2 regions of the Cytobacillus oceanisediminis genome follow, and region 1 is predicted to be linked to the other one. Evidence: a T-box and tRNA genes for the amino acid it is inferred to sense, from the RefSeq annotation. Region 1 holds a T-box; the other holds one or more tRNA genes.
The links. A T-box is a leader RNA that pairs with one kind of tRNA and senses whether it is charged. The one in region 1 lies ahead of pheS (phenylalanine--tRNA ligase subunit alpha), so its partner is inferred to be a tRNA-Phe.
Positions count from the first base shown of each region.

Region 1 (4,399 bases):
TCTAACTCTGTTTGGATCCACACCTTTTTCAAAGCGGGCACTTGCTTCGCTTCTTAAGCCATGGTCTTTTGAAGTTTTTCTAACCGTTGCCCCTTTAAAATAAGCTGATTCAATAAGTACATTTTTAGTGTCAGACTGCACTTCAGAATTTGCCCCGCCCATGACTCCGGCAAGTGCAATTGGTTCTGTCCCATTTGTTATTAAAAGGTGATCTGAGGTTAACTCACGCTTGGCATTATCAAGAGTGACAATCATTTCGCCATCGCCTGCTTTGCGGACAAGGATTTGCTTTGATCCCAGCCGGTCATAATCAAAAGCATGAAGAGGCTGGCCGTATTCAAGCAGAATGTAGTTTGTGATGTCCACCACGTTATTGTGAGGTCGAATGCCCGCCGCCATTAACCGAGCCTGCATCCATACAGGAGAAGCTCCTATTTTTACATTTTTTACAACCTTTGCAACGTAAAGAGGATTATCTTCTTTTGCTTCCACCTGAATTTCAATGTAATCAGACGCCTTTTCAGAAGAAGTCTCAGCATGCGGCTCAGGAAGCTTTACTTCTCTTCCTAAAATAGCTGCTACTTCATAGGCAACACCCAGCATGCTTAAGCAGTCAGAACGGTTCGGAGTCAAACCAAGCTCGAGTATCTGGTCGTCACGATTAAGCTGCTCAAGAGCATCCTGGCCAACTTCTGTATCATTAGGGAAAACATAAATGCCTTCAGAGTATTCCTTTGCAATCAGCTTGCTTTCAATGCCCAGCTCTTGAAGCGAACAGATCATTCCATTTGATTCTTCGCCTCGGAGCTTCGCGCGCTTAATTTTGAAATTGCCTGGAAGCACAGCTCCAACTGTAGCCACGGCCACTTTCTGTCCCTTATCCACATTTGGGGCACCGCATATGATTTGTACAGGCTCACCAGCTCCTGTATCAACTAAGCATTTATTCAGTTTATCAGCATTTGGGTGCTGTTCTCTTTCAAGGACATGCCCTACAACAACACCTTTGATGCCTTCATTCAAAACCTCTACGCCTTCAACTTCAATACCGCTTTTTGTAATTTTTTCTGCAAGCTCTGCAGGTGTAACGCCTGATAAATCAACATATTCCTGCAGCCATTTATATGAAACGAACATTTATGATCCTCCTCTTTTATTGTCCAGCTCTGGCTCCTACCCCCTCGAGGTCATTGAGGCCCCCAGGTTGGGGGTCATGCAGACGTTGCCACAGAACGTGGCGTTCTTAGTCTGCGTTCATTTGAACAGTCGCCTCCGCTTTTCTAATTACTCATGAATTGAAAATTGCTTTAAGAAACGAACATCATTTGTATAGAAGTGGCGAATATCATCCACACCATACTTCAGCATGGCAATTCGCTCAGGTCCCATTCCGAATGCAAAGCCTGTGTATTTCTTAGAGTCGAAGCCTGCCATCTCGAGAACATTGGGATGAACCATTCCAGCGCCAAGAATTTCAATCCAGCCAGTGCCTTTACATACGCTGCAGCCTTTTCCGCCGCAGATTTTACAGGAAATATCCATTTCAACAGATGGCTCTGTAAACGGGAAGAAACTTGGGCGAAGACGGATTTCCCTGTCTTCTCCGAACATTTTCTTCGCAAACACTTCCAATGTTCCTTTCAAATCGGTCATTCGGATGTTTTCATCTACAACAAGTCCTTCTATTTGCATGAACTGGTGGGAGTGTGTAGCATCATCATTGTCACGGCGATACACTTTTCCAGGACAGATGATTTTAACCGGCCCTTTGCCTTCATGCTTCTCCATTGTTCTTGCCTGTACCGGCGAAGTATGGGTACGAAGAAGAATCTCTTCTGTAATATAGAAGGAATCCTGCATATCGCGGGCAGGGTGGCCTTTTGGAAGGTTCAATGCTTCAAAATTATAATAATCTTTTTCAACTTCAGGGCCTTCAGCTACTGTATAGCCCATTCCAATGAACAAGTCTTCAATTTCTTCGATAATGCGTGTCAGCGGATGATGGTTTCCTGATTTGACAGGACGTCCAGGAAGAGTTACATCTATCTTTTCTGCAGACAGCTTTTCCTGTACTGCCGCCTCCTCAAGATGCTTCTGCTTTTCTTCAATGCCAGCAGCAATACTGTCTCTCACTTCATTTGCAAGTGCTCCCATTTTTGGGCGCTCTTCCGCAGACAGTTTCCCCATTCCTTTAAGAACTTCTGTTATTGGGCCCTTTTTGCCCAGGTAAGATACACGGATGTCATTTAGTTCTTTTAAATCAGCAGCAGTGCTGATTTTTTCCAACGCTTCAGTTTGCAGTTCCTTTAAACGCTCTTGCATCTAAAAATCCTCCTTGAAATTAATCTTTTTACTTTTTTGGCCAAAATAAAAAACCTCTATCCCCATAAAGGGACGAGGTTTCGCGGTACCACCCTTTTTAACACATATATGTACTTCATGCACGTGTTCACTTCATTGGGATAACGGCTTATGCCGGTACATCTTTACACGGAAAAGCGGAAGTGGCTCGTTCAGCCGCTTCAGCTGGACAACTCAGCAGAGCGCCAACAATACTTTTCAATGGTCCCGATGCCAACTCAGGAGGTGAATATCCCCTTGCATTTCCTGTAAAAATGCTTTCAGTCTTAGGCATTTTCTCCCTGAAAAGGCTGACTGCAAGGTACTGGTCTCCGTCATCGTTTTGTTATTATAATTTTGCTGTTAATTATATTACATTCTTGAGGCTGTTTCAAACGGTTTTCAAAAAATTGCCGCCCATTTTCTATTTTCTTAAATGATAAAGAAGAATTCCGGCAGCCACCGCCACATTAAGTGATTCGCTTTTCCCGAATATCGGTATATAAAGGTTTGCTGCTGTATTAGCCAGGAGCTCTTTATTAACACCATTTCCTTCATTTCCAACGAGCAGTGCGAAGGAATCAGAGGACTCATACTTCGTGTATTCCTGGGCATTTTCCAAAGCGGTTCCATAGACAGGGACTTTACTTTCTTTCAGTCTGCCGATCCAGTCAGACAAATTCCCTCTTAAAACCGGCAAATGGAAGTGACTGCCCTGTGCAGAGCGAAGCACCTTTGGGTTATATGCGTCAACGCTGCCTTCACCCACAATAACGGCATCGATACCAGCAGCATCAGCCGTCCTGATCATCGTACCCAGATTGCCGGGATCCTGTACGGCATCAATTAATAAATACCGCCTTCCCTTTATGACATCAGAGGATTGTTCCTGACTGCAGACAGCAAAGATTCCCTGCGGCGTTTCCGTATCAGCCAGCTGCCCGATGATTTCATCTGTAACCATTGTTACAGGGATGTCCCCATAATCCCATCCGGGAGGCATGTCTTTATTTTCACTAATGATTATTTCAGCTATTTGATTGGCTTTGAGTGCTTCTTCCACTAAATGAAAGCCTTCAACCAAAAATGTTTCTGTTTTGTCCCGCTCTTTTTTAGTCAAAAGTTTCTTCCATTCTTTAATTTTTGGATTTTTTGCAGATTGTATATGCTTCAACACGGTCTCTCCTTTTATAGAAAATCCCGCACAACCGGAATTTCTTTATACAGTTTTTTCATTATAGCCTATTTGAAATACATAATAAAAGCGAAATTAGAGAAGATAATAACGAATTAAATCTGGAAGGAGTGCATAAAGGTGAATTTAAACCTGCGCAATGCCATTTTACACAATGTTTCAGGCAACTCTCAAGACGAACTTAAAGATACAATCGTAGATGCCATTCAAAATGGGGAAGAAAAAATGCTGCCTGGATTAGGTGTTTTGTTTGAAGTAATTTGGAAAAACTCTTCAGAAGAAGACAAGCTGGAAATGCTTCAAACATTGGAGAGCGGCCTTAGATAGAGCAGAAAAAACTCCGGTAGCCCCGGAGTTTTTTCTATTATTCAAAAGTAATTTTATCAACAGTTTCCCGGTCAAGCTTTTTAATCACTTCAGCAATAAGCTTAACGGCATTTTCATAGTCATCGCGGTGAAGCATTGCTGCATGAGAATGGATATAGCGTGTTGCGATGGTGATTGAAAGTGATGGAACTCCATTATGAGTAACATGAATGGCTCCTGAATCTGTTCCGCCGCCAGCGATGGCATCAAACTGATAAGGGATATTCAGTTCATCCGCAGTGTCTGTTACTAGATCACGAAGGCCTTTGTGCGAGACCATTGATGCATCATAAAGGATGATTTGCGGCCCTTTGCCCATTTTGCTCATGGCTTCTTTTTCAGAAATCCCTGGTGTGTCGCCTGCAATTCCCACATCTACACCAAATGCGATATCCGGCTCAATTTTTTGAGCTGAAGTGCGGGCTCCGCGAAGTCCAACCTCTTCCTGTACCGTTCCTACACCATATACTTCATTTGGATGATCAGCATCTTTCAATT
Region 1 is NZ_CP065511.1:4,572,534-4,576,932, forward strand. It holds gene pheT (phenylalanine--tRNA ligase subunit beta) at 1-1,137, opposite strand, end outside; gene pheS (phenylalanine--tRNA ligase subunit alpha) at 1,285-2,322, opposite strand; T-box leader at 2,388-2,688, opposite strand; gene IRB79_RS22960 (TrmH family RNA methyltransferase) at 2,765-3,514, opposite strand; gene sspI (small acid-soluble spore protein SspI) at 3,656-3,862, shown strand; gene IRB79_RS22970 (M42 family metallopeptidase) at 3,900-4,399, opposite strand, start outside.

Region 2 (4,399 bases), 2.2 Mb from region 1:
GAATCGCCTGAGGAATGGACTATTCTTCATGATTTATTGTTCGATTACAGTAACACCTTTTTCCAGATAGATTCACTATTAATCACTGGGGACTGTATCTATATTTTTGAAGTTAAGAATTATGAGGGAGACTTTTATATCGAACAAGACAGATGGTACACCGCACAAACAAATACAGAAGTTAAGAACCCTCTTCTGCAGCTGCAGCGATGTGAATCCCTCCTGAGAAGACTGCTGCAGGAATTGAGAGTAAAAACCCCTCTTAAGGCTCTTCTTATTTTTATTAACCCCGGATTCCACCTATATCAATCCACAATGAATCTTCCCGCTATATTTCCAGCACAAATTAAGCGATTTATGGACAAATTAAAATTGAAACCTCAGCCGGCGAATAAAAACCATTTAATGCTGGCGGACAAGTTAATGTCTTTGCATTTGGAGGAAACATCTTTTGGCAGGGGATTGGAATATACTTTTGAAGGCCTGGAGAAGTGGATGACATGCTTATCTTGCAAAACTTTTATAATGCCTTTCAATAAATTAACTATGATATGCCTAAAATGTGGAATAAAAAGAGGATATTACTCATGCAGTTACCAGAAGTGTAGATGAATATAGATTATTATTTCCAGAACTAAAAGTTACTACAGCTAATATACATGAATGGTGCAAAACCATGTACTCAAAGAAAACTATAAGAAAGATCCTTGTAAATAATTACACGCTAATAAATACGGGAAAATCATCATATTATAAATAAAGACTTCAGTATTTATTATAAGGCTTCCAGATGAATACTGCCCTTTCGCCCCCTTCCTCTTCGCATATTGCTAAGATCGGGCACGTTTAGCTCTCTTTCGTTCCCCTCCTCTTCTCATATTGCTAGAATCGCGCACGTTTAGCTCTCTTTCATTCCTGCTCTTCATATGTAGCTATTACAAGCACGTCTAATCTTTTTCGTTTCATTCTTCATATTTAACTAATGAATGATGCTCTTATATTTTTTTAAGGTAGCCAAGTTAAAATACTAATTAAACAATTCAATATATGGCTCCGAACAATTCAGAACCCCATTCGAAAGTCCCCTCTGAATCGTTCGGAGCCATATATAATTTCTGTTTACAACCCAAGCAGCAACATTTTTCAAATGATAGGGATCCCATAATTAAAATTAATTCCTGAACAAAAAAAGGTTTCCCAATAAAGGAAACCTCTTTTCAGATACCGGTGGTCGGGGTCGAACCGACACTCCAGAAGGAACACGATTTTGAGTCGTGCGCGTCTGCCAATTCCGCCACACCGGCATATTAAAATGTAGTAAATCTTGTGGTGCCGAGGACCGGAATCGAACCGGTACGGTAGTCACCTACCGCAGGATTTTAAGTCCTGTGCGTCTGCCAGTTCCGCCACCCCGGCGTATATAAGCGAATCAAGATTTAGATTATGGAGGCGGCAACCGGATTCGAACCGGTGGTAAAGGTTTTGCAGACCTCTGCCTTACCACTTGGCTATGCCGCCATAATTTGAAGTTTATTCTGGAGCGGAAGACGGGATTCGAACCCGCGACCCCCACCTTGGCAAGGTGATGTTCTACCACTGAACTACTTCCGCAAAATGGCTGGGCTAGCAGGATTCGAACCTGCGAGTGACGGAGTCAAAGTCCGGTGCCTTACCGCTTGGCTATAGCCCATTGATCATTCATATTACATTTATATGAGAGTTATACTCGTACTGTTACTTAAAAATTATGGGGCGACTGATGGGAATCGAACCCACGAGTGTCGGAGCCACAATCCGATGCGTTAACCACTTCGCCACAGCCGCCATTATTATATTGGCAGGGGTAGTAGGAATCGAACCCACATCAAAGGTTTTGGAGACCTTCGTTTTACCATTAAACTATACCCCTATATAAATGGTGGAGGGGGGCAGATTCGAACTGCCGAACCCGAAGGAGCGGATTTACAGTCCGCCGCGTTTAGCCACTTCGCTACCCCTCCATATTAACATAAAAAAATGGTGCCGGCGAGAGGACTTGAACCCCCAACCTACTGATTACAAGTCAGTTGCTCTACCAATTGAGCTACACCGGCTAATCAATTCAGTAAAGGTGGCTCAGGACGGAATCGAACCGCCGACACAAGGATTTTCAGTCCTTTGCTCTACCGACTGAGCTACTGAGCCACATATTATTTACTTTGTAAAAATGGCGGTCCGGACGGGACTCGAACCCGCGACCTCCTGCGTGACAGGCAGGCATTCTAACCAACTGAACTACCGGACCAGATTGCGGGGGCAGGATTTGAACCTGCGACCTTCGGGTTATGAGCCCGACGAGCTACCGGACTGCTCCACCCCGCGACAATAATATGGTGGAGGATGACGGGATCGAACCGCCGACCCTCTGCTTGTAAGGCAGATGCTCTCCCAGCTGAGCTAATCCTCCAAAATGGTGACCCCTACGGGATTCGAACCCGTGTTACCGCCGTGAAAGGGCGGTGTCTTAACCGCTTGACCAAGGGGCCAATGTGAAATTATAATGGCGGAGAGCAAGGGATTTGAACCCTTGATACGCGGTTAGCGTATACACGATTTCCAATCGTGCTCCTTCGGCCACTCGGACAGCTCTCCATTTGGCTCCGCAGGTAGGATTCGAACCTACGACCGTTCGGTTAACAGCCGAATGCTCTACCACTGAGCTACTGCGGAATAATGATATTTGTAAAACAGCCCGGCAGCGTCCTACTCTCACAAGGGGACAGCCCCTAACTACCATTGGCGCTGAGAAGCTTAACTTCCGTGTTCGGTATGGGAACGGGTGTGACCTTCTCGCCATCGCCACCAGACTATTTTTCAAAGACAAGTATTATTATACCGTCTTTCTATCATTTTTCAAGAGGAAATTTACTTTTTTTCGTTCCCTCAAAACTAGATAATGCATGAAGAAGTGTTTGCCGAGTAATAACCAATGACTTGTCTAGCTTCGGCTCCTAACTTCTCGGCCGTTTCGATCCGTCCCTCCAAATCCCAAAACCAGGATTTGAATGGCCGGCTCTCCAACGTCTCTCGAAGTTGAACAGTCGCCTTCGCTTTTCTTTTTGGTTAAGTCCTCGATCGATTAGTATCAGTCAGCTCCACATGTCGCCACGCTTCCACCTCTGACCTATCAACCTGATCATCTTTCAGGGATCTTACTAGCTTGACGCTATGGGAAATCTCATCTCGAGGGGGGCTTCATGCTTAGATGCTTTCAGCACTTATCCCTTCCGCACATAGCTACCCAGCGATGCCTTTGGCAAGACAACTGGTACACCAGCGGTGCGTCCATCCCGGTCCTCTCGTACTAAGGACAGCTCCTCTCAAATTTCCTGCGCCCACGACGGATAGGGACCGAACTGTCTCACGACGTTCTGAACCCAGCTCGCGTACCGCTTTAATGGGCGAACAGCCCAACCCTTGGGACCGACTACAGCCCCAGGATGCGATGAGCCGACATCGAGGTGCCAAACCTCCCGTCGATGTGGACTCTTGGGGAGATAAGCCTGTTATCCCGGGGTAGCTTTTATCCGTTGAGCGATGGCCCTTCCATGCGGAACCACCGGATCACTAAGCCCGACTTTCGTCCCTGCTCGACTTGTAGGTCTCGCAGTCAAGCTCCCTTGTGCCTTTACACTCTGCGAATGATTTCCAACCATTCTGAGGGAACCTTTGGGCGCCTCCGTTACTTTTAGGAGGCGACCGCCCCAGTCAAACTGCCCACCTGACACTGTCTCCCGCCCCGATAAGGGGCGCGGGTTAGAATTTCAATACAGCCAGGGTAGTATCCACCGACGCCTCCACCGAAGCTGGCGCTCCGGCTTCTCAGGCTCCTACCTATCCTGTACAAGCTGTACCAAAATTCAATATCAGGCTACAGTAAAGCTCCACGGGTCTTTCCGTCCTGTCGCGGGTAACCTGCATCTTCACAGGTACTATAATTTCACCGAGTCTCTCGTTGAGACAGTGCCCAGATCGTTACGCCTTTCGTGCGGGTCGGAACTTACCCGACAAGGAATTTCGCTACCTTAGGACCGTTATAGTTACGGCCGTTTACTGGGGCTTCGATTCAAAGCTTCGCTTGCGCTAACCTCTCCTCTTAACCTTCCAGCACCGGGCAGGCGTCAGCCCTATACTTCGCCTTGCTTCGCAGAGACCTGTGTTTTGCTAAACAGTCGCCTGGGCCTATTCACTGCTCATCAGGGCTATGCACCTAATGAGCACCCCTTCTCCCGAAGTTACGGGTCATTTTGCCGAGTTCCTTAACGAGAGTTCTCTCGCTCACCTTAGGATTCTCTCCTCGCCTACCTGTGTCGGTTTGCGGTACGGGCACCTTTTCCCTCGCTAGAGGCTTTTCTTGGCA
Region 2 is NZ_CP065511.1:1,395,306-1,399,704, reverse strand. It holds gene IRB79_RS07305 (nuclease-related domain-containing protein) at 1-612, shown strand, start outside; tRNA gene IRB79_RS07300 (tRNA-Leu) at 1,223-1,304, opposite strand; tRNA gene IRB79_RS07295 (tRNA-Leu) at 1,328-1,416, opposite strand; tRNA gene IRB79_RS07290 (tRNA-Cys) at 1,445-1,518, opposite strand; tRNA gene IRB79_RS07285 (tRNA-Gly) at 1,537-1,611, opposite strand; tRNA gene IRB79_RS07280 (tRNA-Gln) at 1,616-1,690, opposite strand; tRNA gene IRB79_RS07275 (tRNA-His) at 1,749-1,824, opposite strand; tRNA gene IRB79_RS07270 (tRNA-Trp) at 1,836-1,909, opposite strand; tRNA gene IRB79_RS07265 (tRNA-Tyr) at 1,917-2,000, opposite strand; tRNA gene IRB79_RS07260 (tRNA-Thr) at 2,018-2,093, opposite strand; tRNA gene IRB79_RS07255 (tRNA-Phe) at 2,112-2,184, opposite strand; tRNA gene IRB79_RS07250 (tRNA-Asp) at 2,208-2,284, opposite strand; tRNA gene IRB79_RS07245 (tRNA-Met) at 2,288-2,361, opposite strand; tRNA gene IRB79_RS07240 (tRNA-Val) at 2,371-2,446, opposite strand; tRNA gene IRB79_RS07235 (tRNA-Glu) at 2,451-2,525, opposite strand; tRNA gene IRB79_RS07230 (tRNA-Ser) at 2,541-2,631, opposite strand; tRNA gene IRB79_RS07225 (tRNA-Asn) at 2,635-2,709, opposite strand; rRNA gene rrf (5S ribosomal RNA) at 2,730-2,846, opposite strand; rRNA gene IRB79_RS07215 (23S ribosomal RNA) at 3,099-4,399, opposite strand, start outside.
Region 2: it has a tRNA-Phe gene. The T-box ahead of pheS (phenylalanine--tRNA ligase subunit alpha) is inferred to sense a tRNA for this amino acid. The anticodon was not compared.